Regions from separate parts of the Micromonospora sp. NPDC047740 genome, predicted to be linked through region 3. Evidence: riboswitches for the same ligand, from Rfam matches in the RefSeq annotation. Region 3 holds a riboswitch; each other region holds the start of a gene.

Region 1 (8,343 bases), on a different contig from region 3:
GGGTCGTCCGCTCGGGGCGGGCTGAACACGGCATCGGGCCGGTTGACGTACTCGTTGATCAGCTTCCCGTTGCGGAACACGGAGTAGTGCTGGCCGACCACCCGAATCTCGTAGTCGTTCCAGGTGCCCTTGGGGGTGACCCCCGCGCCGGCCAGGTCGACCCGGTCGAAGCCGTACACCGAGCCGCTCTTGTACTGGTCACCGTCGGTCCGGTCGAGGATCTGCAGCTCGTGGCCGTACTTGATGGCGACCCACTCGGGCCGGGACTCCGCCGGGTGGCGGCGCACGTCCGGGAAGCGGACGAAGACACCGCTGTTGGCCCGGCCGTCGCCCGGCGCGTCATCGCGCCACTGGAACTTCAGCGAGAAGTCGCCGTACTGGGCGACCGGGTACCAGAGCATGCCGAGCCCGGGCACCGGCTTGCTGGTGATGGACCCGTCGGCGTTGCGGGTGAAGCCGCCCGCACCGACCTGCTGCCACTTGCCGAAAGACGCGGCGTTGTCGTCGAGGATCGGCTGGTAGCCGTTCTTCGTGTCCGGCTTGCCGACGCCGGAGCGGCCGGCGGCGCTGGCCAGTTTGCCGTGCTCCTGGTGGCTGATGACGCCGAGGTGGTGCAGGTGCTCGGCGACCGAGTTCACGTAGGAGACGAACTGGCCGTGGTTCGGCCAGGAGCGCTCGTCCTCGATGACGTTGTTGATGGTGCAGTCGCCCGCGACCACCCGGTTGGGCACGCCGCTGTCGATGGTGCCGAGCCAGACGGTGGGTCGGGTGTCCTTCACGCACTCCGGCTGCGGCCCGCTGGCGACCACCGTGAAGGTGACCGAGGCGGTACCGGAGGTGTTGCCAGCCTTGTCGGTGGCCCGGTAGCTGACCGTGTGCTGGCCCGCCTGGTTGACCGTGACCGGCGCGGAGTACCTGGCGTACGCGCCGCCGTCGAGGGAGTACTCGACCCGGTCCACGCCCGAACCGCTGTCGCTCGCGGAGATGATCACCGTGGCGCTGCCCACGTACGCCCCGTTGTCGTCGAGCTGCCCGGAGACGGCGGCGGTGACGGTCGGCGGGGTGGTGTCCGGGGCCGGCGGGTCGACCACCGTGAACGACACCGACTGCGGCGTCGAGGTGTTGCCGGCCTTGTCGGTGGCCCGGTAGTTCACCGTGTGCTGCCCCACCTGGTTGACCGTGACCGGGGCGGAGTAGGCGGCGTAGGGCTGCCCGTCGAGGGAGAACTCGACCCGATCCACGCCCGACTGGGTGTCGGTGGCGGTGAGGGTGACGGTGGCGCCGCCGACGTACGCGCCGTTGGCGTCCCGCTGGCCGGTCACCGCGGACGTCACGGTGGGCGGCGTGGTGTCGGCCGGAGGCGTCTCGACCACCGTGAACGCCACCGACTGCGGCGACGACGTGTTGCCCGCCTTGTCCGTGGCCCGGTAGCTCACCGTGTGCTGCCCCGGCCGGTTCACCGTCACCGGCGCCGAATACGCGGTGTAGGCGCCGCCGTCGAGAGAGTACTCGACCCGGTCGACACCCGACTGGGTGTCGGTGGCGGAGAGCGTCACGGTGGCACTGCCCACGTACGCGCCGTTGGCGTCCCGCTGACCGGTCACCGCAGCCGTCACCGTAGGTGGCGTGGTGTCCGCTGGCGGCGTTTCCACCACCCGGAACGACACCGACTGCGGCGTCGAGGTGTTGCCGGCCTTGTCGGTGGCCCGGTAGTTCACCGTGTGCTGCCCCGGCTGGTTGACCGTGACCGGGGCGGAGTAGGCGGCGTAGGGCTGCCCGTCGAGGGAGAACTCAACCCGGTCCACGCCGGACTGGGTGTCGGTGGCGGTGAGAGTCACCGTGGCGCCGCCGATGTACGCGCCGTTGGCGTCCTTCTCCCCCGTCACCGCCGCCGTCACCGTCGGCGGAGTGGTATCCGCCGGAGGCGTCTCCACGACCGTGAACGCCACCGACTGCGGCGACGACGTGTTACCCGCCTTGTCCGTGGCCCGATAGGTCACCGTGTGCTGCCCCACCTGGTTCACCGTCACCGGCGCGGAGTACCCGGCGTAGGCACCGCCGTCGAGGGAGTACTCGACCCGATCCACCCCCGACTCGGTGTCCGTGGCCGACAGGGTCACCGTCGCGCTGCCCACGTACGCGCCGTTGGCGTCCCGCTGGCCGGTCACCGCGGCCGTCACCGTGGGCGGCGTGGTGTCCGTCGGCGGCGTTTCCACCACCCGGAACGACACCGACTGCGGCGTCGAGGTGTTACCGGCCTTGTCGGTGGCCCGGTAGCTCACCGTGTGCTGACCCGGCTGGTTCACCGCCACCGGCGCCGAGTAGATGGCGTACGGCTGCCCGTCGAGAGAGAACTCAACCCGATCCACGCCCGACTGGGTGTCGGTGGCGGAAAGCGTCACCGTGGCGCTGCCCACGTATGCCCCGCTGGGGTCCTTCTCCCCCGTCACCGCAGCCGTCACGGTGGGCGGCGTGGTGTCGGCCGGAGGCGTCTCGACCACCGTGAACGCCACCGACTGCGGCGACGACGTGTTGCCCGCCTTGTCCGTGGCCCGATAGGTCACCGTGTGCTGCCCTACCTGGTTCACTGTCACCGGCGCCGAGTAGGTGCCATATGCGCCGCCGTCGATGGAGTACTCGACCCGGTCGACACCCGACTGGGTGTCGGTGGCGGAGAGCGTCACGGTGGCACTGCCCACATAGGCGCCGTTGGCGTCCCGCTGACCGGTCACCGCAGCCGTCACCGTAGGTGGCGTGGTGTCCGCTGGCGGCGTTTCCACCACCCGGAACGACACCGACTGCGGCGTCGAGGTGTTGCCGGCCTTGTCAGTGGCCCGATAGCTCACCGTGTGCTGCCCCGGCTGGTTCACCGCCACCGGCGCCGAGTAGATGGCGTACGGCTGCCCGTCGAGGGAGAACTCGACCCGGTCCACGCCCGACTGGGTGTCGGTGGCGGACAGCGTCACCGTCGCGCCGCCGATGTACGCACCGTTGGGGTCCTTCTCCCCCGTCACCGCCGCCGTCACCGTCGGCGGAGTGGTATCCGCCGGAGGCGTCTCCACGACCGTGAACGCCACCGACTGCGGCGACGACGTGTTACCCGCCTTGTCCGTGGCCCGATAGGTCACCGTGTGCTGCCCCACCTGGTTCACCGTCACCGGCGCGGAGTACCCGGCGTAGGCACCGCCGTCGAGGGAGTACTCGACCCGATCCACCCCCGACTCGGTGTCCGTGGCCGACAGGGTCACCGTGGCACTGCCCACGTACGCGCCGTTGGCGTCCCGCTGACCGGTCACCGCCGCCGTCACGATGGGCGGGGTGGTGTCCGTCGGCGGCGGTTCGACGACCCGGAACGACACCGACTGCGGCGTCGAGGTGTTGCCCGCCTTGTCAGTGGCCCGGTAACTCACCGTGTGCTGACCCAGCTGGTTCACCGTCACCGGCGCCGAGTAGGTGCCATATGGGCCGCCGTCCAGGGAGTACTCGACTCGCTCTACACCGGAGCCGCTGTCGGTCGCCGACAGGGTGACCGTCGCGCTGCCCACGTACGCCCCGGTTGGGTCCTTCTCCCCGGAAACCGTGGCGCTGACCGTGGGCGGCGTGGTGTCCGATCCGCCGCCGGTGACCACCAGCAGGCCGGTCATTCCGCCGTGGCCCGGGATGGCGCAGAAGTACCGGTAGGTGCCGGGCGAGAGCACCACGTCAACGGTCCACCGGCCCCCCTTGCTGTCCGTCGGATCCGCCAGGATGTTGACGTCGACGTCGCTGTTGTACCTCGGGTCGCCCGTTTCGAACGTGAGGGTGTGCTGCATTCCGGTGGTGTTGCCGGTAGCCCGGCTGTTTTCGAAGACCAGGGTGGCCGGCCCGGCCGTAGCGGTGGTCGGCGCCGACAGGTACGACAGGAAGTTGTCGCCGGCGGTCCAGGTCAGGACCTGGGCCTGCAGTTGCGACGAGGATTGAGGCCCGGCCGTCGCCGACCGCTCGGTGTCGGTCGGACGCGCGTTCGCCGGGGAGCCGGTCAGGGCGGCGGTCAGCAGCAACAACATCGCCGCGATGACCGCCACCGATCTCCGGAGCCGGCTCGCAGAGAGCCGATCCCGCGGTGCGGATGGGTTCATTGATGCCTCTTTCACGGTCCGGGAACAACCGGGCGGAACGTGCGTCGGCCCGTCGGTGTCAGGTGTCGTCTGAGGTGCTTCTTCGGGTGCTCGCAGCCCGTCGGCCCCTCCCAGGCCGCGCGGGATCCCCGGCCGTGGCCGGCGGCCACGGTCGTCCGATGTGGATGGTTGGTTGATCCCGGTGTCAGCGGCGAGCCGGTTCGCACGCGGCGCCGGGCAGGGTCGCGCGTCGGAGCTGATCTGGTCGTGTCGGGTACGGACGGACGTCGGTCGATCCTTGGCGCATGCCTGCGCCAGGTCGCCGTGGTGCGGCGTTGACCCGGGGTGGCCATCGCTGGCCGGTCATGACCCTCCGACGGGTTGCGCCGCCTGAAGGCCACGGTCGAGAACTACTGTGCCGGTAGTTCATCTCGACGAAACATATTGATGGTGCCAGACAGTACTAACTTCCTCTCAGGCTGTCCATAGCTTTCGTCCGCTCACGGACTACTTTTCTTCACGACAAACGAAAGTGGTCGGTAGATTCCTACCGCAACCCCTCCCGGGGCCTCACCGCAGGGCGACGGGGGCGCTGACGGCGCACCGGCGGGGCGGGTTCCGGCGGGGCTCGATCGCCGGGTCGACCGACGGGTGAACGTGCGCCATCCGCATGGAGCGGCAATCCCCGCCAGTCAGGCGGGCCCCGCCCACTCCGGAGGGTGTTCGCCCTGATCAGGGGCCATAGAAGCGCATAGCTTCCCGATTTCCGGGACCGGCGCGGTGATCGACCGATCCGGTTGCCGCGATCGCCCATTGATCTGCGTCCACGACCGTGTGATCGTGCTCCAGCGAGCCGCCGCCCCCGGCGGCTCGGACGGTCGATCCGTCGAACCGGGGCCACGCCGGCAGGGACCGACCGTCGTCCCGCCTCATCGCTACCCCGCGCCGGGTGCCCCTACCGGGCTCCATGCTGCCCGCCTCGGAACAGGAGCTAACCCCCTTGAAGCTCCCACCCCGCCTCGCCGCGCTCTCCGGCGCGGCCGCGGCCGGCCTGCCTCAGCTCGGGCGGCCCGCCCGCGCCCCCGCGTCAGGGCCGCGGCTGAGGCGGGCCATCACGTCGTCCACCGCCCGGCTGAACAGCTCCATCTGCCGTACCGACTGCTCCTCGATGCCGCCGAGCCGCGCGGCCAGGGCGTCGACGTCGGCCCGGGCCGAGGCGCTGACCTGGGCGTCGAGGGCGGCGAGGGCAGCGTTGACGGCCAACACGACCTGCCCGCAGACGGCCTCCATCCCGTCCCCGGCCAGCTCCGGGTCCACCGTCACGGACTCCAGCCGGCCACCCTGGACCACCACTGCCCGGACCCGGCCGTCGGGCGCCGCGCCCTCGGCGCGGAGCAGCTCGCCCGGGTCGCCGTCGGGGTGCTCGGCCGCCCGCGAGCGCATGGCCGACAGCGCCTGCTGCGTCCTGGTGAGCAGCTCGTCGAGGCTTGCGGCCGCGGAGAACGAGTCGTTGGTCATATCCGCGCCTTCTTCACGTCTTTCCGGAGCACCGCGACGATAGCAACCGCCCCCGACCGGGACACCGCGAGCACCCGGGGCCTCGTTCACGAAAAAAGTGGCCATCCCGGGCGGGGATGGCCACTTTTCAGTGCATCAGCGCGCAGTGTGGGGCACCCCACCTGCCAGTAGCGTCAGCGCAGGCGGAGGTGCTGGCCTGGGAAGATCAGGCCCGGGTTGTCGCCGACCACGCGCTTGTTGCGCTCGTAGAGCGCCTGCCAGCCGCCGGCGAGGTGCTTCGCCTCTGCGATCAGCGACAGCGAGTCACCCGACCGGACCGTGTAGGTCGCGCCGCTCGACGCCGGCGCGGTACGCCGGTGGCTGCGGGTCGCCGGCTGGTCGCCGCGGGACGACCGGTCCTTGGTCGCCTTCTTGTGCGACTTCGTGGCGCCGGAGTCCTTGGTGGAGTAGTGCTTGGTCGAGCCGCCCTTCTTGCCGCAGACCGGCCAGGCGCCGATGCCCTGCCCGTCGAGGACCTTCTCGGCCACGGCGATCTGCTCGCTGCGGCTGGCCAGGTCGGCGCGGCTGGCGTACTTCTTACCGCCGTAGCCGTTCCAGGTGCTCTTCGAGAACTGGAGGCCACCGTAGTAGCCGTTGCCGGTGTTGATGTGCCAGTTTCCGCCGGACTCGCACTGGGCGATGGCGTCCCAGTTCACGCTGGATGCGCTAGCCGGCGCGGCCGGCCCGAGGATGGCGGCGGCGCCGGTGGCGGCACCGACGACGAGCGCTCCGACGGCGACGCGACGCTGCGTGGTGCGTCGGTGACGTGCGACGTGTTCAGTTGCCATGTGGGTTCCTCCACGCCGACGAGGTGAGCTGTCGGGTTCGGGCCGAGGAGCCCGGCCGCCGGATGGGCGGCTTCACCCCGAGGTGTCGAGCACCGAGGAACATGTGGGTCCCCCGCTCCCGCCTGATGTCCAGGTACCGACGGGCCGGCGGCGGGATTAGGCGTTACCGGCCCGGGTGTCCGCGATCGCGAACGCAGTCGACATTAGGGATGGTTTCGGATGATCGCCCACTTCTTGTGAAGTTCTTCACCCGGCCGAGCGAAGGCCACACCGTACGAGTTGCGTGCCGTCCACAGGTGCCTTACAAAGCCCCCTTCAGTACGTCAGGCCGAAACCCTGCGGAAAGAGCGGAACCTGCCCGTCGCCGGCGTTGATGGGCTGCTGGCCGACGGAGTTCATCCAGGTCATCGGCAGTTTGCCGGTCGGCGCGTACCCGCCGAAGAGGACGTCGGCAATGCCGGCGCCCTCGGTGCCGGGCAGCCAGGAGGCGAGCAGCGCGGTCCAGTTCGGCAACTCACCGGCGACGTCCAGCGGCCGGCCGGACACCAGCACCACGATCACGGGTACGCCGGCGTTGCGCAGGGTCGCGTACGGCCGCTCGAAGGTGGACGGCCCGCAGGTCCGCCTCGTTGAGTTGGGTGTCCGCCTGGTTATCGCTGCGGTTGCGGGAGCGGGCGCGCGCCGATGCGGCACCGACTACGGTGGCGAAGTCCGGCACGGTCGCCGGGCCCGGGTGCGCAGGCGGAGGAACATGACTGACTACGGACACGAGCTGGCCTTCGGCGGCTTCCTCACCCCCGCCGCCGGCCAGTTCGAGCAGGTGGTGGCGCTCGCCAAGCTCTGCGAGCAGGTCAACCTGGACCTGGTCACCTTCCAGGACCACCCGTACCAGCCGGGTTTCCTGGACACCTGGACGCTGATGTCCTATCTCGCGGCCGCGACCAGTCGGATCCGGCTGGCCGGCAACGTGCTCAACCTGCCGCTGCGCCAACCGGTGGTGCTGGCACGCAGCGTGGCCAGCCTGGACCTGCTCACCGGCGGCCGGGTCGAGCTGGGCCTCGGCGCGGGCGCGTTCTGGGAGGCGATCGAGGCGGTCGGCGGTCGGCGGCTGTCCCCCGGGCAGGCGGTCGACGCGCTCGACGAGGCGATCCAGGTGATCCGCGAGGTGTGGGACGTCGAGCGGCGCGGCATGGTCCGGGTCGAGGGCACGTACCACCGGGTGGTCGGGGCGAAGCGTGGGCCGGCGCCGGCCCACCCGGTGGAGATCTGGGTCGGCGCGTACAAGCCCCGGATGCTGCGGCTGGTGGGGCGCGCGGCGGACGGCTGGCTGCCGTCGCTGGCGTACCTGTCGAAGGGGCCGGACGAGCTGCCGGGAATGAACGCGCTGATCGACGAGGGTGCCGAGGCCGCCGGTCGGGATCCCCGGTCGGTGCGGCGGCTGTTGAACATCAGCGGCCAGTTCACCCGGTCGTCCACCGGCTTCCTCAGCGGGCCGCCGGAGCAGTGGGTGGAGGAGTTGGCCGGGCTGGTGCTGGACCACGGCATCGCCACCTTCATCCTTGGCGCCGACGACCCCACCGCCATCCAGCTCTTCGCGCGGGAGGTCGCGCCCGCGGTACGGGAGCTGGTCGCCGCCGAACGTGCCGAGCCGGGCACCCGGCCCAGGGCCGGCGAGGGAGCGCGCGAGGCGGTCGAGGCCGGGGGCGCCACCGCGCTCGCGGTCACCCCCACCCCCGATCCGGGCGTACGCCTGACGGACCACCAGCTCTGGGACGAGTCCACCCGCCCGGTCGCCCCGCCTGCGCCGGCCGGGCACGTCTACACCCCGCACGCGCAGGCCGTCGGCGCGCATCTCGTCGACGTGCACGACCACCTGCGTCAGGAGCTGGCGCAGGTGCGCG
Region 2 (6,646 bases), on a different contig from region 3:
CCCGGCCTCAGCAGGAGAAAGTTTCACGGCGGCAAAACATGGCCATTCTCAAATCTGTCGATCGGTTGTAACGTCTCCCCAACGTTTCAGCCACGGCGTGACACACCCCCGGTCGCGCCGCCAGAAAGAGGTGGGCCCATGGGACTTCGTCCCAACCTGCTGACCCGGCGTACCGCCGGTGTCGCGTCGACGACGCTCGCGCTGCTGCTCAGCACCGCCGCGGTGGGCGTCGTCCCGGCCGCTTCGGCCTTCTCGGCCGCCCCGGTGGGCGGCTGCGTCGAGCCGGCCGACGTCCACTCGGACGCCCGGGTCAAGGCCGGCGCGCACGCCAAGCACGAGCCGAACGAGCTCACCGCCGCCCAGGTCCGTGAGCGGGAGGCGGATCTCGCCGCCGCCCAGGCCGAGCGGGCCCGGTTCCGGGCCGGCGCCGGGGTCGCACCCCTGGCAACCGTGACCATCCCGGTCGTGGTGCACGTCATCCAGCGAGACAGCACCCGCGCCGGCGGCAACATCCCGGATTCGATGATCACGCAGCAGATCAGCGTGCTCAACCAGGCCTACAGCGGCGCCACCGGCGGCGCACCCACCGCGTTCAGCTTCCAGCTCCAGAAGATCAACCGGGTCACCAACCCGTCCTGGTACCCGATCATCTCGGGTTCCTCGGCTGAGCGGTCGATGAAGACCACCCTGCGCGAGGGCGGCAAGAACACGCTGAACATGTACCTCGGCGAACTCAGCGACGGCCTGCTCGGCTGGGCAACCTTCCCGAAGCGCAAGCTCGACAGCATGGACGGCGTGGTCGTGCTGAGCGAGTCGCTGCCGGGTGGCACCGCCACCAACTACAACCAGGGCGACACCGGCACCCACGAGATCGGCCACTGGCTGAACCTCTACCACACCTTCCAGGGCGGCTGCTCGGGCTCGGGCGACAGCGTGGACGACACCGCGGCCGAGGCCTCGCCGGCGTACCAGTGCCCGACCGGTCGGGACACCTGCACGGCGCCGGGCCTGGACCCGATCACCAACTTCATGGACTACACCTACGACTCGTGCATGTACCAGTTCACCTCGGGCCAGGCGAGCCGGATGCTGACCGCATGGAACGCCTACCGCGCGGCGTGACCGCCGAGCACAGCGAACCGGTGCCGGCCTCGTCCTCGGACGGGGCCGGCACCGGTGTTCATACGGTCAGGCGGCCGGGCGGCGGGTGTCGAAGCCGTGACGGCCGCGCCGCCCCTCGGGCACAGCCGGGGCACGCCGCGCGGGAGCGGCCGCCTGCGGGTCGAGCCAGACCCGCACCTGCGGCCGGCCCGCGCCGAGGTGGGCCGCCTGGTCGCGCCGGGTCAGCATCGCCACGTCGACGGTGAACTCGAACAGCCGCCAGTCGACGTGCGGCGCGGCCCGGCCGATCCCGGCCACTCGGGCCACGGTCGCCGGGTCGGTCACCGGATGGGCCCGGCCGGCGACGTACGCCTCGTCGTCGCTCTCCTCAGGCGGGAACGAGTGCAGCGCGTAGCGGCCGTCGCGTTCGAGGTCGCGGCGCTTGGGCGAGTCGATGACGAAGCAGTAGAGCCCGTCGTCGGTGATGACCGGGGAGACCGGGTGGACCCGGGGGCCGCCGTCGGCGCGGACCGTGGCGAGGTAGCCGAAGCCCGGCCCGTACTGCTGCAGGAGAACGCGGATCTCGTCGGCGAGCCGGGGCTCGTCGGCGGCGAATTCGGACCAGGAAGCCATGCGGACATTCTATCGAACACGTGTACGAAGATGTAGTCCGACACGCAGGTCGCCCGTACCGGTCGCTATGGTGTTCCGATGCTGCTCTCCGACCGCGACCTGGTCTCCGAGATCAAGGCGGGCGCACTCGCGCTGGAGCCCTTCGAGCCTACGCTGGTGCAGCCGTCCAGCATCGACGTACGCCTGGACCGGCTCTTCCGGGTCTTCAACAACCACCTCTACACGCACATCGACCCGTCCCAGCAGCAGGACGACCTGACCTCGATGGTGGAGGTACCCGAGGGCGAGCCGTTCGTGCTGCACCCGGGCGAGTTCGTGCTCGCCTCAACGCTCGAGGTGATCTCGCTGGGCGACCAGCTGGCCGGCCGGCTCGAGGGCAAGTCCAGCCTGGGCCGACTCGGGCTGCTCACCCACTCCACCGCCGGTTTCATCGACCCGGGCTTCTCCGGGCACGTCACGCTGGAACTCTCCAACGTGGCCAATCTGCCGATCACGCTCTGGCCCGGCATGAAGATCGGCCAGCTCTGCATCTTCCGGCTCTCGTCGCCGGCCGAGCACCCGTACGGCTCGGCGGTCTACGGCTCGCGCTACCAGGGGCAGCGCGGGCCGACCCCGAGCCGGTCCTGGCAGAACTGGCGTACCTGGCCGACCCGCTGAGCACGACGCAGGGGCTTCCGCGACGCGGAAGCCCCTGCGTACCCGTCAGCCCGGGCGGCCGTAGCTGTTGATCTGGCCGTCGTCGACGCGTTTCATCGTGATCGGCTTGCCGGACTGGGAGGCGTGCACCACCCAGCCGCCGCCGACGTACATCCCGACGTGGTGCAGGTCGCTGTAGTAGAAGACCAGGTCACCGGGGCGTAGCTCGCCGCGGCTCACCCGCCGGGTGACGTCGTGCTGCTCGCGGGCGTTGTGCGGCAGGGAGACCCCGGCCTTGGCCCAGGCCGCCATGGTCAGGCCGGAGCAGTCGTAGTGGTCCGGGCCGGCGGCGCCCCAGACGTAGATCTTGCCGATCTGGGCGCAGGCGAACTTGACCGCGACACCGGCCGGGCCGCCCGGGTAGCCGGCGGGGCAGGGCGCGGGACGCAGCGGTCCGCCGCCGCCGTTGCCGTACACCTTGAGCCGGAGCTTCTGGAGCCGGGCGATCTCGGCGTCGATCTGCTTCTTCTGGGCCGCGAGCTGAGCTTCGGTACGGGCCAACTGGGCGACCATCGCGTCCAGCGGCTTCTTCTTCGCGGCCAACTGGTCGCGCAGCTCCATGACGGCCTGCACCTGCTCGTGCTGGTGGTGCGCGTAGCGGTCGAGCAGTTCGAGGCTGTTGACCACCTCGCTCGGCGACCGGCTGCCCAGCAGGGCGTTGACGGTGCTGAGGTTGTTGCCCTTGTACGCGTCGGCAGCCAGCCCGCCGACCTGCCCGAGGGCGGCGTCGACCTGGGCCTCGAGCGGGGCGATCTGCTTCTCCAGCGCGTCGGCCTGCTTGCGCCGGACGGCGAGCTTCTCGCGGGTGGAGTTGACCTGTTCGATGATCGGTTCGAGCTTGTTCCAGTCCTGGTCGATCTGGCGCTCGATCTCGGTGACCGACGGTTCGGCGTGGGCCGCCGTGGCGCCGCCGGTCAGGACGACGGCGGTGCCGACCAGGGCGGCGAGGGCGGTGGTGAAGCGGGACCAGCGTGAACGCGGCGCAGCCGTCGACCGGTCGACCGACCGGTCCGACGGTGGCCGCGGGGCATGGTTTGCCACCGGGCTCCGTACTCCTTCTTCCTGCCCGCCTACCGGGTTAGCTGACGGGTTCGGGCGGGAAGGGAGCCGCCCTACCGCAGTGGCTGCGGATTCACCCCAGGTACCTGGGTCCCCGGCTCGCCTGGCGGCGACTCGGCGGTGTCGGACCGTCACCACCCGGGATGGACGGTGAACCTACCGGTCGACAACTGACCAGAGTAGGGACCGTCGTTATCAATCCGCAACCCGATCCGCCGTGACACTCCGTACGCAGATTCGGAAACCACCCGGCGGTGAAGGTTTTTTACGCCCATCATCACCACCTGGAAAGGTATTGACCTGGGGCCATCTGCGGAGTGAGGGTGGGGACGCAGTCACCCCCATCCCTATCTGGAGGTTCGATGCACCTCTCAGCCCTGCCATCGCGCAGACGGATACTGCTGGCCGCCGCCGTCGCGGCGGCCACCGCTCTCGCGACCAGCGGTCCCACTGTGGCGGCGCCCCTCACCGCCGCCGGCACCACCGACAGCCCGGACCGCCAGCAGCAGTACGCCGCCGCGGCGGCGGAGTACGGCGTGCCGCAGAGCGTCCTGCTGGGCGTCTCCTACCTGGAGTCCCGCTGGGACACCCACTCCGGCCAGCCCAGCACCAGCGGCGGCTACGGCCCGATGCACCTCACCGACGCCGAGCAGGTCGCCTCGACTCCGTCCAGCGCGCACGTGGACGAGAACGAGGACCCCCGCGGCGACGACTCCCGCCCGCTCACCGTCGACCTGACCGCCGCCGCCGCGCCTTCCGGGGACACCCTGCCCGAGGCGTCCCTGCAGACCCTCGACGCCGCCGCCGACCTCACCGGCGTGTCGAAGGAGACCCTGCGCGACGAGGCAGCGGCCAACATCCGGGGCGGCGCGGCGCTGCTGGCCTCGTACCAGCAGGACCTGGGCGGGCCGGTCGGCGCCGGCAGCGACCCGGCGGCCTGGTACGGCGCGGTGGCCCGATACTCCGGCGCGGACACCGAGGACGCCGCGGCGGCCTTCGCCGACGAGGTGTACGACCAGATCGGCCAGGGTGCCAGCCGGACCACCGACGACGGCCAGCGGGTGACCCTCGCCGCCACCACGGTGACGCCGGACCAGTCCGGGCTGCACAAGCTCGGCCTGCGCCGCGCCGAGCGGCCGGATGGCCTGGAGTGCCCGGTCCGCCTCGCCTGCGAGTGGATTCCCGCGCCGTACGGGGAGTACACGATCCCCAAGACGAACATCGTGGACTACGGCAACTACGACATCGGCAACCGGCCGGCCCAGCAGAAGCTCGAATACATCATCATCCACGACACCGAGGGCTCTTTCCGGGGCAGCGTGAACGCGGTCCAGGACGTGACCTACCTGGGCTGGCACTACACGTTGCGTTCGGTGGACGGCTACGTGGCCCAGCACATCAAGGCCAAGGACGTCGGCTGGCAGGCCGGCAACTGGTACGTCAACGCCAAGTCCATCGGCGTCGAACACGAGGGCTACGCCGGCCGCGGCACCTGGTACACCGAGGCGATGTACCGGGCCTCGGCCAAGCTGGTCCGGCACCTGGCGCTGCGGTTCCAGATCCCGCTGGACCGGCAGCACATCCTCGGCCACGACAACGTCCCCGGCATCCTCGCCGGGAACGTCGCCGGGATGCACTGGGACCCGGGCCCGTACTGGGACTGGTCGCACTACTTCGATCTGCTGAAGGCGCCGTTCCACTCGACCGGCACGCCGAACACCGGCCTGGTCACCATCGACCCGGACTACGCCAGCAACCAGCCGGCCTTCACCGGCTGCAACCAGCAGCCCCCGTTGCCACCGGGACCGGTGCCGCCGACGGCCGAGCCCTGCCCGCTGCGGGGCTCCTCCTCCGTCATCCTGCGCACCGCCCCGAGCCCGACCGCGCCGCTGGTCAACGACCTGGGGCTGCGCCCGAACGGCACGCCGAACACCATGTACATCAAGGATCACGGCGCCCGCGCCTCGGCCGGTCAGACGTACGCCCTCGCGGGCATCCAGGGCGACTGGACCGCGATCTGGTACCTCGGCCAGAAGGCCTGGTTCTACAACCCGACCTCGGCGCCGACGGCGAAGTGGGCGAACGGCTTCGTGGTGACCCCCAAGCCGGGCAAGACCAGCATCCCGGTGTACGGGCGGGCCTACCCCGAACGGGCCGCCTACCCGGCCACGATCCCGTACCAGGCCATCTCGCCGCTGCAGTACACCTTCCCGGCCGGTCAGCGGTACGCGGTCGGCGGCGTCCTCCCGGGCGAGTACTACCGGGCCGTCTCCTTCGACGGTTCGGCGCCGGGTGACCGGACGGTGGTCCGCGGCGAGAACAAGTACGTCCAGGTGCAGTTCGGCCACCGGGTGATGTACGTGAACCTCGACGACGTGCAGATCACGCCGGCGTCGATCGGCTCCCCCAGCTGACCCTCGGCGAAACGACGGCCCCCGGTCCACACGGACCGGGGGCCTTCGTGCTGCTCGAGAGGGTTAGCTGACGCGGCGGAAGCCGGCGACCGGCATGTAGCTGATCTTGGTTACCTGGACCGGTTTGCCGGTCCGTGGCGCGTGCACCATCATGCCGTTGCCGAGATACAGGCCGACATGGTGCAGGTCGCTGTAGAAGAAGACCAGGTCACCGGGGCGCGCGTCGCTGCGGGACACGGCCCTGCCCTCGTTCCACTGCGCTCCCGTGAAGTGGGTGAGGGAGATGCCCGCGGCCTTGTAGGCGTACTGGGTGAGGCCGGAGCAGTCGAAGGCGTTCGGGCCGGTGGCGCCCCACACGTACGGATCGCCGACCTGGGCGCACGCGGTCTTGATCGCGGTCCGCGCGGCGCTGCTCACCACGCCGTCGATGGCCGGGCAGCCCGCCGGACGGATCGAGGTCACCGGCAGCATCGCGGTCAGCCGCTTGATCTCGCTGTCGATCTGCTTCTTCTTCGCCGCCAGCTCATTGCTCTGCTTCGTCTGGGTGGCGATCAGCTCGTCCAGCTTCCGCTTCTGCCGGTTGTACTTGTCCCGGACGGCGAGCACGCTGGCGACCTGCTTCTTCTGCTCGGCGGCCAGGTGATCGAGGATGACGAGCTGCTCACCGAGGATGCCCGGCTTGGTGCTCGTCAGCAGGGCACCGATCTCCTGCGAGGGCCCGCGCATGTAGTAGCGGGCCGCCA
Region 3 (8,343 bases):
CGAGCCGGCAACGCCGAGCCCTTCCGCGTTGGCGAAGCCGGTGACCGGGGGCACCGGGCCGGCCCCCGCGGCACCGTCGGCGATCGCCCGGGCGATCGGGTGCTCGGAGGCGGCCTCCAGCGCACCGGCCAACTGGAGCAGCTCGTCGGCGTCCTGACCGGCGGCCGGGAGCACGTCGACCAGGGTCATCCTGCCGGTGGTCACCGTGCCGGTCTTGTCCAGCACCACCGTGTCGACCTGGCGGGTCGACTCCAGCACCTCGGGGCCCTTGATCAGGATGCCGAGTTGGGCACCCCGCCCGGTGCCGACCAGCAGCGCGGTCGGGGTGGCCAGGCCGAGGGCGCACGGGCAGGCGATGATCAGGACGGCCACCGCGGCGGTGAACGCCGCCGTCGTCCCCGCCCCGGTGCCGAACCACCAGCCCAGCGTGCCGGCGGCCAGGGCGATCACGATCGGCACGAAGATCCCGGAGATCCGGTCGGCGAGCCGCTGCACGGCCGCCTTGCCGGTCTGCGCCGCCTCGACCAGCTTGGCCATCTGGGCGAGCTGGGTGTCTCCGCCGATCCGGGTGGCCCGCACGACCAGCCGGCCGCCGGCGTTGACGGTGGCGCCGACGACGGTGGCGCCGGGCCCGACCTCGACCGGGACCGACTCGCCGGTGAGCATGCTGGCGTCGACGGCCGAGGTGCCCTCCTCGACCATGCCGTCGGTGGCGATCTTCTCGCCGGGCCGGACCACGAACCGGTCCCCGACCACGAGCTGATCCACCGGGATCCGGGTCTCCCGGTCGCCGCGAAGCACCGCGACGTCCTTGGCGCCCAGCTCGAGCAGGGCGCGCAGGGCGGCGCCGGCGGTCCGCTTGGACCGGGCCTCGAAGTAACGGCCGGCGAGGATGAAGGCGGTGACCCCGGCTGCCGCCTCCAGGTAGATGTTGCCGGCGCCGTCGCCGCGGGTGATGTCGAAGCGGAACGGGTGCACCATCCCGGGCATCCCGGCGTCACCCAGGAAGAGCGCCCAGAGCGACCAGCCGAACGCGGCGAGGGTGCCGAGCGACACCAGGGTGTCCATGGTCGCCGCGCCGTGCCGCAGGTTGATCCAGGCGGCCCGGTGGAACGGCAGCCCGCCGTAGACCACGACCGGGGCGGCCAGGGTCAACGACAGCCACTGCCAGTAGGTGAACTGCCAGGCGGGCACCATGGCGAGCAGGATCACCGGCACGGCCAGCGCGACCGAGACCCACAGCCGGGTACGCAGCCCGCGCAGCTCGTCCACCGGCTCGGCGGTCGCCTCGGCCCGGGCCTGGGCCGGCGGGGGCGGTACGGCTGCCGTGTAGCCGGTCTTCTCCACCGTGGCGATCAGGTCGTCCGGCGTCACGTCGTCGGCGTACCGGACGGTGGCCTTCTCGGTGGCGTAGTTGACCGTGGCCTCGACGCCGTCCATCCGGTTGAGCTTCTTCTCGATGCGGGCTGCGCAGGAGGCGCAGGTCATGCCGCCGATCGCGAGTTCGATCTGGTTCGGCGCGACCCGCAGGGACGAAGAGCCCGCGCTCTTGGCGGTCGATGTCATCGCGGCACCTCCGGTCAATTGTGCCCGTGACCCGGGGTGCCGTGGTCGGCCTCCGGGGTCGGTGTGGTGGTCGGGGCCGGCGCGCCCGTCGCCGGCGTGCCCGGGTCGCCGGCCACGACGGTGAACTCCGCGGTGTGCACCGCGTCGCCGTGCCGGAAGTCCAGGTAGAGGCGGTACGTCCCGGCCGAGGGCACCTCGGCGGAGAAGGTGACCGCCGGCCCGGCCGGGGTCCGCCCGTCACCGGGCGCGCCTTCCGGGTGCACGTGCAGGTAGGCCAGGTCGCCCTGCCGCAGCGCCACCAGGTGCCCGTACGCCCCGAGGTAGGGCTGGAGGTCGGTGACCGGCCGGCCGTCCCGGCTCACGGTCAGGGTGAGCTGGCTGGTGCGGCCCGGCTGCGGGGTGCCGCCGAGGGTGACGGTGTAGCCGTCGACGGTGGTGCTGGTGGCGGGCGCCGGCAGCGGCCGGTCGGCCAGCGTGCCGGGGACCGTGACGTCGACCCCGAGCGTCAGCGGCATGCCGCCGGTCGGGGTGAAGTCGGCGAACGCCCGCCAGGTGCCGGCGCCGGCGAGCGGCGAGGCGACCCGCCAGGTGCCGTCGGCGGCCAGCTCGGGGTGGACGTGCCGGAACCCGGAGAGGTCACGCCGGGCGACGATCAGGTGCATGCGCTTGTCGTGCGCCACGTCGTAGCGGGTGACCGGCCGGCCGTCGGGGCCGGTGATCCGGAAGGCGAACTCGCCGGCCGGGGCGCTCACCGGCTGCAGCGTGTAGCCGCGGTCGGAGACGAGCAGCCCGCCGGGCAGGTGATCGGTGGCGGCCGCCGCGGGGCCGGCGTCGCCGTGACCTCCGTCACCGTGATCGCCGTCGGTGGTGTCGTGCGGGGTCGCGGCGGGCGGGTCGACGGGGCCGGCCAGGTGACCGACCCCGTACGCCGCGCCGAACACCGCCGCGAGGCCGAGGGCGAAGCCGCTCAGCTTCGTCGTCGTGTTCATGGGATACCTCGGTTCCTTCGGGTCCGCGGACCCGTCACGCCCCGACGAGGTCGTAGCCGGCCTCGTCCACGGCGGCGCGGACGGCGTCCGTGGCCAACGGGCTCTCACTGGTGACGGTGACCTGGCCGGAGGCCAGGTCGACCTGGACGTCCGTGACGCCCGGGATGGCGCTCACCTCGGTGCTGACCGAGTTGACGCAGTGCCCGCAGGTCATGCCCTGCACCTGGTACGTGGTGGTGACCATCGCAACTCCCCTCTCGCCGCCCCCACCCTATACCCCCTGGGGGTAATTGGTAGAGAGACCGCTGCCGCTCTTCTGTTACCGCTACCCGGTGGGGGTATCAGCCAACGGAGAGGACCGTACCATACCCCCGAGGGGTACGCTATCCTGGATGCCATGACCGCACCGACGACCCCGACCCGGGGCTACACCGCCAGCAAGGACCAGCTGCTCGCGCGGCTCCGCCGTATCGAGGGCCAGGTCCGCGGCATCGAGAAGATGGTCGAGGACGACCGCTACTGCATCGACGTGCTGACCCAGATCTCCGCCATCCAGGCCGCCCTGGACAAGGTCGGCCTCGGCCTGCTCGACGGGCACGCGCGGCACTGCATGCACGAGGGTGCGGCCGAGGGCCGCGCCGACGAGATGGCCACCGAGATGATGGCCGCCGTCGGCCGGCTGATGAAGCGCGGCTGACCAGGCCCGTTGGGGGCCGGACGGCGCGTCCGGCCCCCAACGGCTGTGCGTCAGCGCCCGTCGAGCAGCTTCCGCATGCTGTCGATCTCGGCCCGCTGGGCGTCGACGATCCGCTGGGCGAGCGCCCTGGCCTCGGGGTTGGCGCCCCCGGTCAGCTCCGCCTGCGCCATCGTGAGCGCGCCCTCGTGGTGGGCGATCATCATGGTCAGGAACTGCCGGTCGAAGTCGGCCCCGGACGACGCCTTCAGCGTCGCCAGGTCGGCGTCGGACATCATCCCGGGCATGCCGTGGTCCATCCCCGGCATGCCGTGGCCGGCACTGGCCGGCGGCACCGGCCGGCCCCACGCGGTAAGCCAGTCGGTCATGCTGGCGATCTCCGGCGCCTGGGCCGCCTTGATCTGCCCGGCCAACCTCCGCACCTCGGAGTCGGCGGCCCGGTCGTCGGCCAGCTCGGCCATCGCCACGGCCTGCCGGTGGTGCGGGATCATCATCTGGGCGAACGTCACGTCCGCGTCGCCGAAGGAGGCCCCGGGGGAGGGCGATCCCGTGGCGGGCGTGTCGTGGCCGGTGCCGGCGGTCGGGTGGTCGCCACCGCCACAGCCGGTGAGGGCGAGCGCGGCGGCTACGGTCGCGCCGGCCAGGGCGGCCCGACGCGCGAGGGTACGAGTGGACATGGAACGACCTTTCGGTGTCGAAACGTACGCAGCGGACGGCGGACGCGGGTGACCGGTCTTCCGGTCCACCCGCGCCGGGGCGTCCTATCTGCGCAGCACCGACACCGTCGCGAGGCGCAGCCCATACGGTCGGGGCGGCGGGGCGCGCGGTCCTGGGGCGGCCCGGAGGGCCACCCTGGCGGCCGGCCCGTAGGTCCGGGACCCGGCCCGCAGCAGCAGGGCGACCAGCAGCGTGACGGCGAACGCGCCGAGCACGGCCAGGCAGATGCTCCAGCCGGGCCGGTCGCCGCCGGGATCACCCAGCGGGAGCAGCCGGGCCTGGGCGTCCGTCAGCTGGAGCATCCGGGCCGGGCCGCAGCCGTCACCCGGGCAGTCGCCGGCCATGCCGGCCACCGCGGCCGGCAGAGTGACGGGACCGGCCACCGCAGCCGGCGGGGCGCCGTGGCCGGCCGCCGCGGCCGGCGGGGCGGCGTGGTCGGCCGCCGCGTGGTCCCCCGGGCCGCCGGGGGCGTGCGTGCCGTGGCCGAGAGTGTGCATGGCGGTCAGCCCGACCAGGGTGCAGAGCAGCAGCAGGAGCCGGACCCACGGTCCGGTCGTCACCGCTGGCGCCGTACGCACGAGAACCACGCTAGTGGGTGCGGCGGGCCGGGCCGGCAGGAACCACTGGAGGTCGCTCATCGCCTGCGTCCCGCCCCCGGGCCTGGCTACCATTCCCGGCGGCGACCGGCCTGCACTCCCCGTCGGCGCCAGCGCCGGCCCGGTGAACCGACCAGCCCGGTGACACGTATCGCGCTGTGACTCGTTGGGAGACACGCCATGGGCGCCGACCACACCCGTCCCGCTCCGCCCGCCCCGCCCGGGGTGCGACGGATCCTCGTCGCGACGGTGGTGCCGCTGTTCCTGGTGACCGTGGTCGCCGCGCTGGTGCTGTGGCCGCGGGACAGCCGGGAGCCGACGGGTGGCCCGGACCTGCCGCGTTACCACGGCACGGTGACCCGGGTGGTGACCGAGCCGTGCCCGCCGACGCCGGAGGGCGGCACCGGCCAGCCCACGGGGCCGTGCGGAACCGCGACGGTCGCCGCCGAACAGGGCCCGGACGCCGGCCGGCAGGTCGAGGCACCCCTCCCGTCCGGTCCCGGGGCACCCCGGGTCGAGGTCGGCGACAAGATCATCCTCGTCGAGCTGATGGACCCGGCCGATCCGACGATCAAGACCTACAACATCGCCGAGCACCAGCGCGGCACGCCGCTGGTCTGGCTGGCCGTGCTGTTCGCCGTCGCCATCGTGGCGTTCGGGCGCTGGCGCGGACTGGCCGCGCTGGGCGGCCTGGTGGCGAGCTTCGCCGTGCTGCTCGGCTTCGTGCTGCCCGGGATCGGCGCCGGCCAGCCGCCGCTGCTGGTGGCGATCGTCGGCGCCGCGCTGATCATGTTCGTGGTGCTCTACCTGACCCACGGGATCACCGCCGAAACCTCGGTGGCGGTGCTCGGCACCCTGGGCAGCCTGGTGCTGACCGGCGTCCTCGGCACCCTGGCCACCGCGGCCACCCACCTGACCGGCTACGGCAGCGAGGACGCCACCACGCTGTCGATGTTCCAGCAGAACGTCGACCTGCACGGGTTGCTCCTGGCCGGCATCATCATCGGCTCGCTGGGCGTGCTGGACGACGTCACCGTCACCCAGGCGGCCACGGTCACCGAGCTGGCGAACGCGAACCCGGGGCTGTCCCGGATGCAGCTCTACCGGGCGGCCACCCGGGTGGGCCGCGCGCACATCGCCTCCACCGTCAACACCATCGTGCTGGCGTACGCGGGCGCGTCGCTGCCGCTGCTACTCCTGCTGGTCGCCGACTCGCGACCGGTGGGCGAGATCCTCACCAGCGAGTTCATGGCGCAGGAGATCGTCCGGAGCGCGGTGGCCACGCTCGGCCTGATCGCCGCCGTACCGCTGACCACCGGTCTGGCGGCGGTGGTCCGGACCGCCGGACGGGCCGGCGTCGCGACGGACGCCGGAGCCCGCCCGCCGTCGTCCCGGCCGCCGGCCGAGCGGCACGACGCGCTGGAGGCCCTCGGCGGTGCGGCCGCCGGACGATCCGGACCGGAGAGGAGCACGGAAGCCGCATGGTGATACTCCGCAGCGTGACCGGCCGGCGCGAACGCGACGCTGGTCACGCAGGGCGACGACGAAAACGTGCGATTGGTCGGCTTCCGGACGTAGATCCCCGACCGGGCTCTCGGGTAACCTCGCTGCCGGTAACCGCCGAAGGCGCGCACCGGCGCCAGCGGTACCACCGCCCAATCGCCCTGTGGCGAACCGGGGAACCAGGTACCTGGGGTGAATCCGCGCGAGCGGTAGGGGCCACTTCCGTCCCGAACCCGACAGCTAACCCGGTCGGCGGTCGACGGAAGGGAACCCTGTTGACGGCACCCCTGCGCCGCTGGTTGACACCTGTGGTGGCCGTGCTCACCGCGTTCGCCATCGTCGCCGGGCCCACCCCGGCGCTGGCCGCACCCAACACCCCCAACCCATCGGGCCACGAGGAGGACAACGATCCTCCGCTCATCACCGAGGTCATCGATGCCGCCAATCGCGGCTTCCTGCAGGCCAAGGCGAAGCTGGACAAGTCGAAGCAGCGCCAACTCCAGTTGGCCCTCGAGATCCGGGCGGCGCAGGCCGACCTGGACGCGCTGCGGCCGCAGGTGAGCCAGATCGCCACGCAGTCCTATCGGACCGGCCGGATCGGCGCGATGGCCCTGCTACTGGAGAGCAACGCGCCCGACTCGTTCGTCCAGCGGGCCTCCGCCCTCGACGAGCTGAACCTGATGAACGCGCAGAAGCTCGCCGAGGTCAACGCCGCGAAGAACCGCGCGGAACAGGCCAAGATCGCGCTCGATGCGGAGATCCGCGAGCAGCAGAAGCAGACCAACGCGATGCGGCGCGAGAAGGCCGAGGCGGAGAAGGCCCTGCGGCTGGTCGGCGGGCGGGATTTCACCGCCGGCCTGGTCGCGGCCACCTCCCCGGTCGCCCGGATCGCTCCCGGCCGGACGGCTGACGGGGGGTGGAAGCCCGAGTCACGCAGCGTGAAGGACCCGACCACCTCGGGCTACATCACCCCGCGCACGCTGCACATGTACAAGGAGGTCAAGCGGGCCGGCTTCGACCGCTTCGTGGGCTGTTACCGCCCGGGCGGTCCCTGGGAGCACCCCAAGGGCCGGGCCTGCGACTGGTCGCTACAGCGCAGCGGCTTCTCCCCCTGGCACAACAACGACATGCGGATGTACGGCAACAACCTCGCCGCGTTCCTGATCCGCAACGCCGACCGGCTGGGCGTCTACTACGTGATCTGGAACCGGCAGATCTGGTTCCCGGCGACCGGTTGGAAGTCCTACAGCGGGCCCTCCAACCACACCGACCACGTGCACGTGTCGCTGCTGTAGCCGGAGTACCACGCCGAGGGGCCGTCCCGCGACCGCGGGGCGGCCCCTCGGCGTCAGGTAGGGCTCAACCGGCGACGGCGGTGGGCGCCGGGTCCGCGGGCGTGGCCGCGCCCGGCAGCGTCGCGCTCGGCTTGCCGGCCGGCACCTCGGCCACCGTCCGCACCTCGCCCGCGCTGAGCCGGTACGACATGCCGACCACCCCGCACCGCCCGGCCGCCACCCGCTCGGCGAGCACGGCGGACCGGGCCAGCAGCGCCTCCACGGTCCGCGCGATGTGGATGTCGACGATCTCGTCGAGGTCCTCGACACCCTCCCGGGCGGCCCGGGCCAGGCTGGGCACGACGGCGTCCACCAACGCGCCGAGGTGGCCGGCGGGGGGCGTGCCGGTGGCGACCACCTCGCGGGCGGCCTGCACCGCGCCGCACGAGTCGTGGCCGAGCACCACCACCAGCGGGGTGCCCAGCACGGTGACCGCGTACTCGACGCTGCCGAGCACCTCGGGGCCGACGGTGTGGCCGGCGGTCCGCACCACGAACAGGTCACCGAGGCCACGGTCGAAGATGATCTCGGCGGCGAGCCGGGAGTCGGCGCAGCCCACGATCACCGCGAACGGGTGCTGGCCGTCGGCGACGGCGGCGCGGTGCTCGGCGTCCTGGTTGGGATGACGGGGTACGCCGGTGACGAACCGCTGGTTGCCGGCGAACAGCTCGGCGAGCGCCTGTTCGGGATTGGTCGGCAGCACTGCACTCACCTCGTCCTCGCGCGAAACGACCTGGTCAGCCCGGCCGGCGGCAGAGGCGGCCTCGACCACCACGGTCACACCCGAGCCAAGACACGTCAAGATTTACGTGATACGGATTTCATACGTCACCGGTCACTTGACGGGCGGCCGCCAGCGGCCCGCCGCCGCCCGGGGCCGGTCGACACCGGCGCGGGGCCATACCATGACCACCATGGCGACGACAGCGGGCGAGAACGGGAGC

The links. A riboswitch is a leader RNA that binds a small molecule or an ion and turns the genes downstream of it on or off. The one in region 3 is predicted to bind cyclic di-AMP.
Region 1: it holds a riboswitch for cyclic di-AMP, as region 3 does, so the genes downstream of both, ACGF4F_RS01770 (transglycosylase family protein) here and ACGF4F_RS07550 (hypothetical protein) in region 3, are expected to answer to the same signal.
Region 2: it holds a riboswitch for cyclic di-AMP, as region 3 does, so the genes downstream of both, ACGF4F_RS22240 (NlpC/P60 family protein) here and ACGF4F_RS07550 (hypothetical protein) in region 3, are expected to answer to the same signal.

Annotation. Positions count from the first base shown of each region.
Region 1 is NZ_JBIDCT010000001.1:376,444-384,786, reverse strand. Features, by position in the region: gene ACGF4F_RS01780 (OmpL47-type beta-barrel domain-containing protein) at 1-4,118, opposite strand, end outside; gene ACGF4F_RS01775 (YbaB/EbfC family DNA-binding protein) at 5,154-5,615, opposite strand; gene ACGF4F_RS01770 (transglycosylase family protein) at 5,789-6,442, opposite strand; cyclic di-AMP (ydaO/yuaA leader) riboswitch at 6,441-6,615, opposite strand; gene ACGF4F_RS01765 (glycoside hydrolase family 3 C-terminal domain-containing protein) at 6,758-7,135, opposite strand; gene ACGF4F_RS01760 (LLM class flavin-dependent oxidoreductase) at 7,194-8,343, shown strand, end outside.
Region 2 is NZ_JBIDCT010000012.1:1,827-8,472, forward strand. Features, by position in the region: gene ACGF4F_RS22225 (zinc metalloprotease) at 139-1,122, shown strand; gene ACGF4F_RS22230 (pyridoxamine 5'-phosphate oxidase family protein) at 1,189-1,734, opposite strand; gene dcd (dCTP deaminase) at 1,813-2,391, shown strand; gene ACGF4F_RS22240 (NlpC/P60 family protein) at 2,437-3,471, opposite strand; cyclic di-AMP (ydaO/yuaA leader) riboswitch at 3,484-3,619, opposite strand; gene ACGF4F_RS22245 (N-acetylmuramoyl-L-alanine amidase) at 3,852-5,903, shown strand; gene ACGF4F_RS22250 (C40 family peptidase) at 5,967-6,646, opposite strand, start outside.
Region 3 is NZ_JBIDCT010000003.1:119,035-127,377, reverse strand. Features, by position in the region: gene ACGF4F_RS07585 (heavy metal translocating P-type ATPase) at 1-1,566, opposite strand, end outside; gene ACGF4F_RS07580 (hypothetical protein) at 1,581-2,555, opposite strand; gene ACGF4F_RS07575 (heavy-metal-associated domain-containing protein) at 2,590-2,799, opposite strand; gene ACGF4F_RS07570 (metal-sensitive transcriptional regulator) at 2,953-3,252, shown strand; gene ACGF4F_RS07565 (DUF305 domain-containing protein) at 3,303-3,926, opposite strand; gene ACGF4F_RS07560 (hypothetical protein) at 4,011-4,544, opposite strand; gene ACGF4F_RS07555 (YibE/F family protein) at 4,743-6,050, shown strand; cyclic di-AMP (ydaO/yuaA leader) riboswitch at 6,205-6,335, shown strand; gene ACGF4F_RS07550 (hypothetical protein) at 6,341-7,360, shown strand; gene ACGF4F_RS07545 (carbonic anhydrase) at 7,425-8,102, opposite strand; gene ACGF4F_RS07540 (helix-turn-helix domain-containing protein) at 8,305-8,343, shown strand, end outside.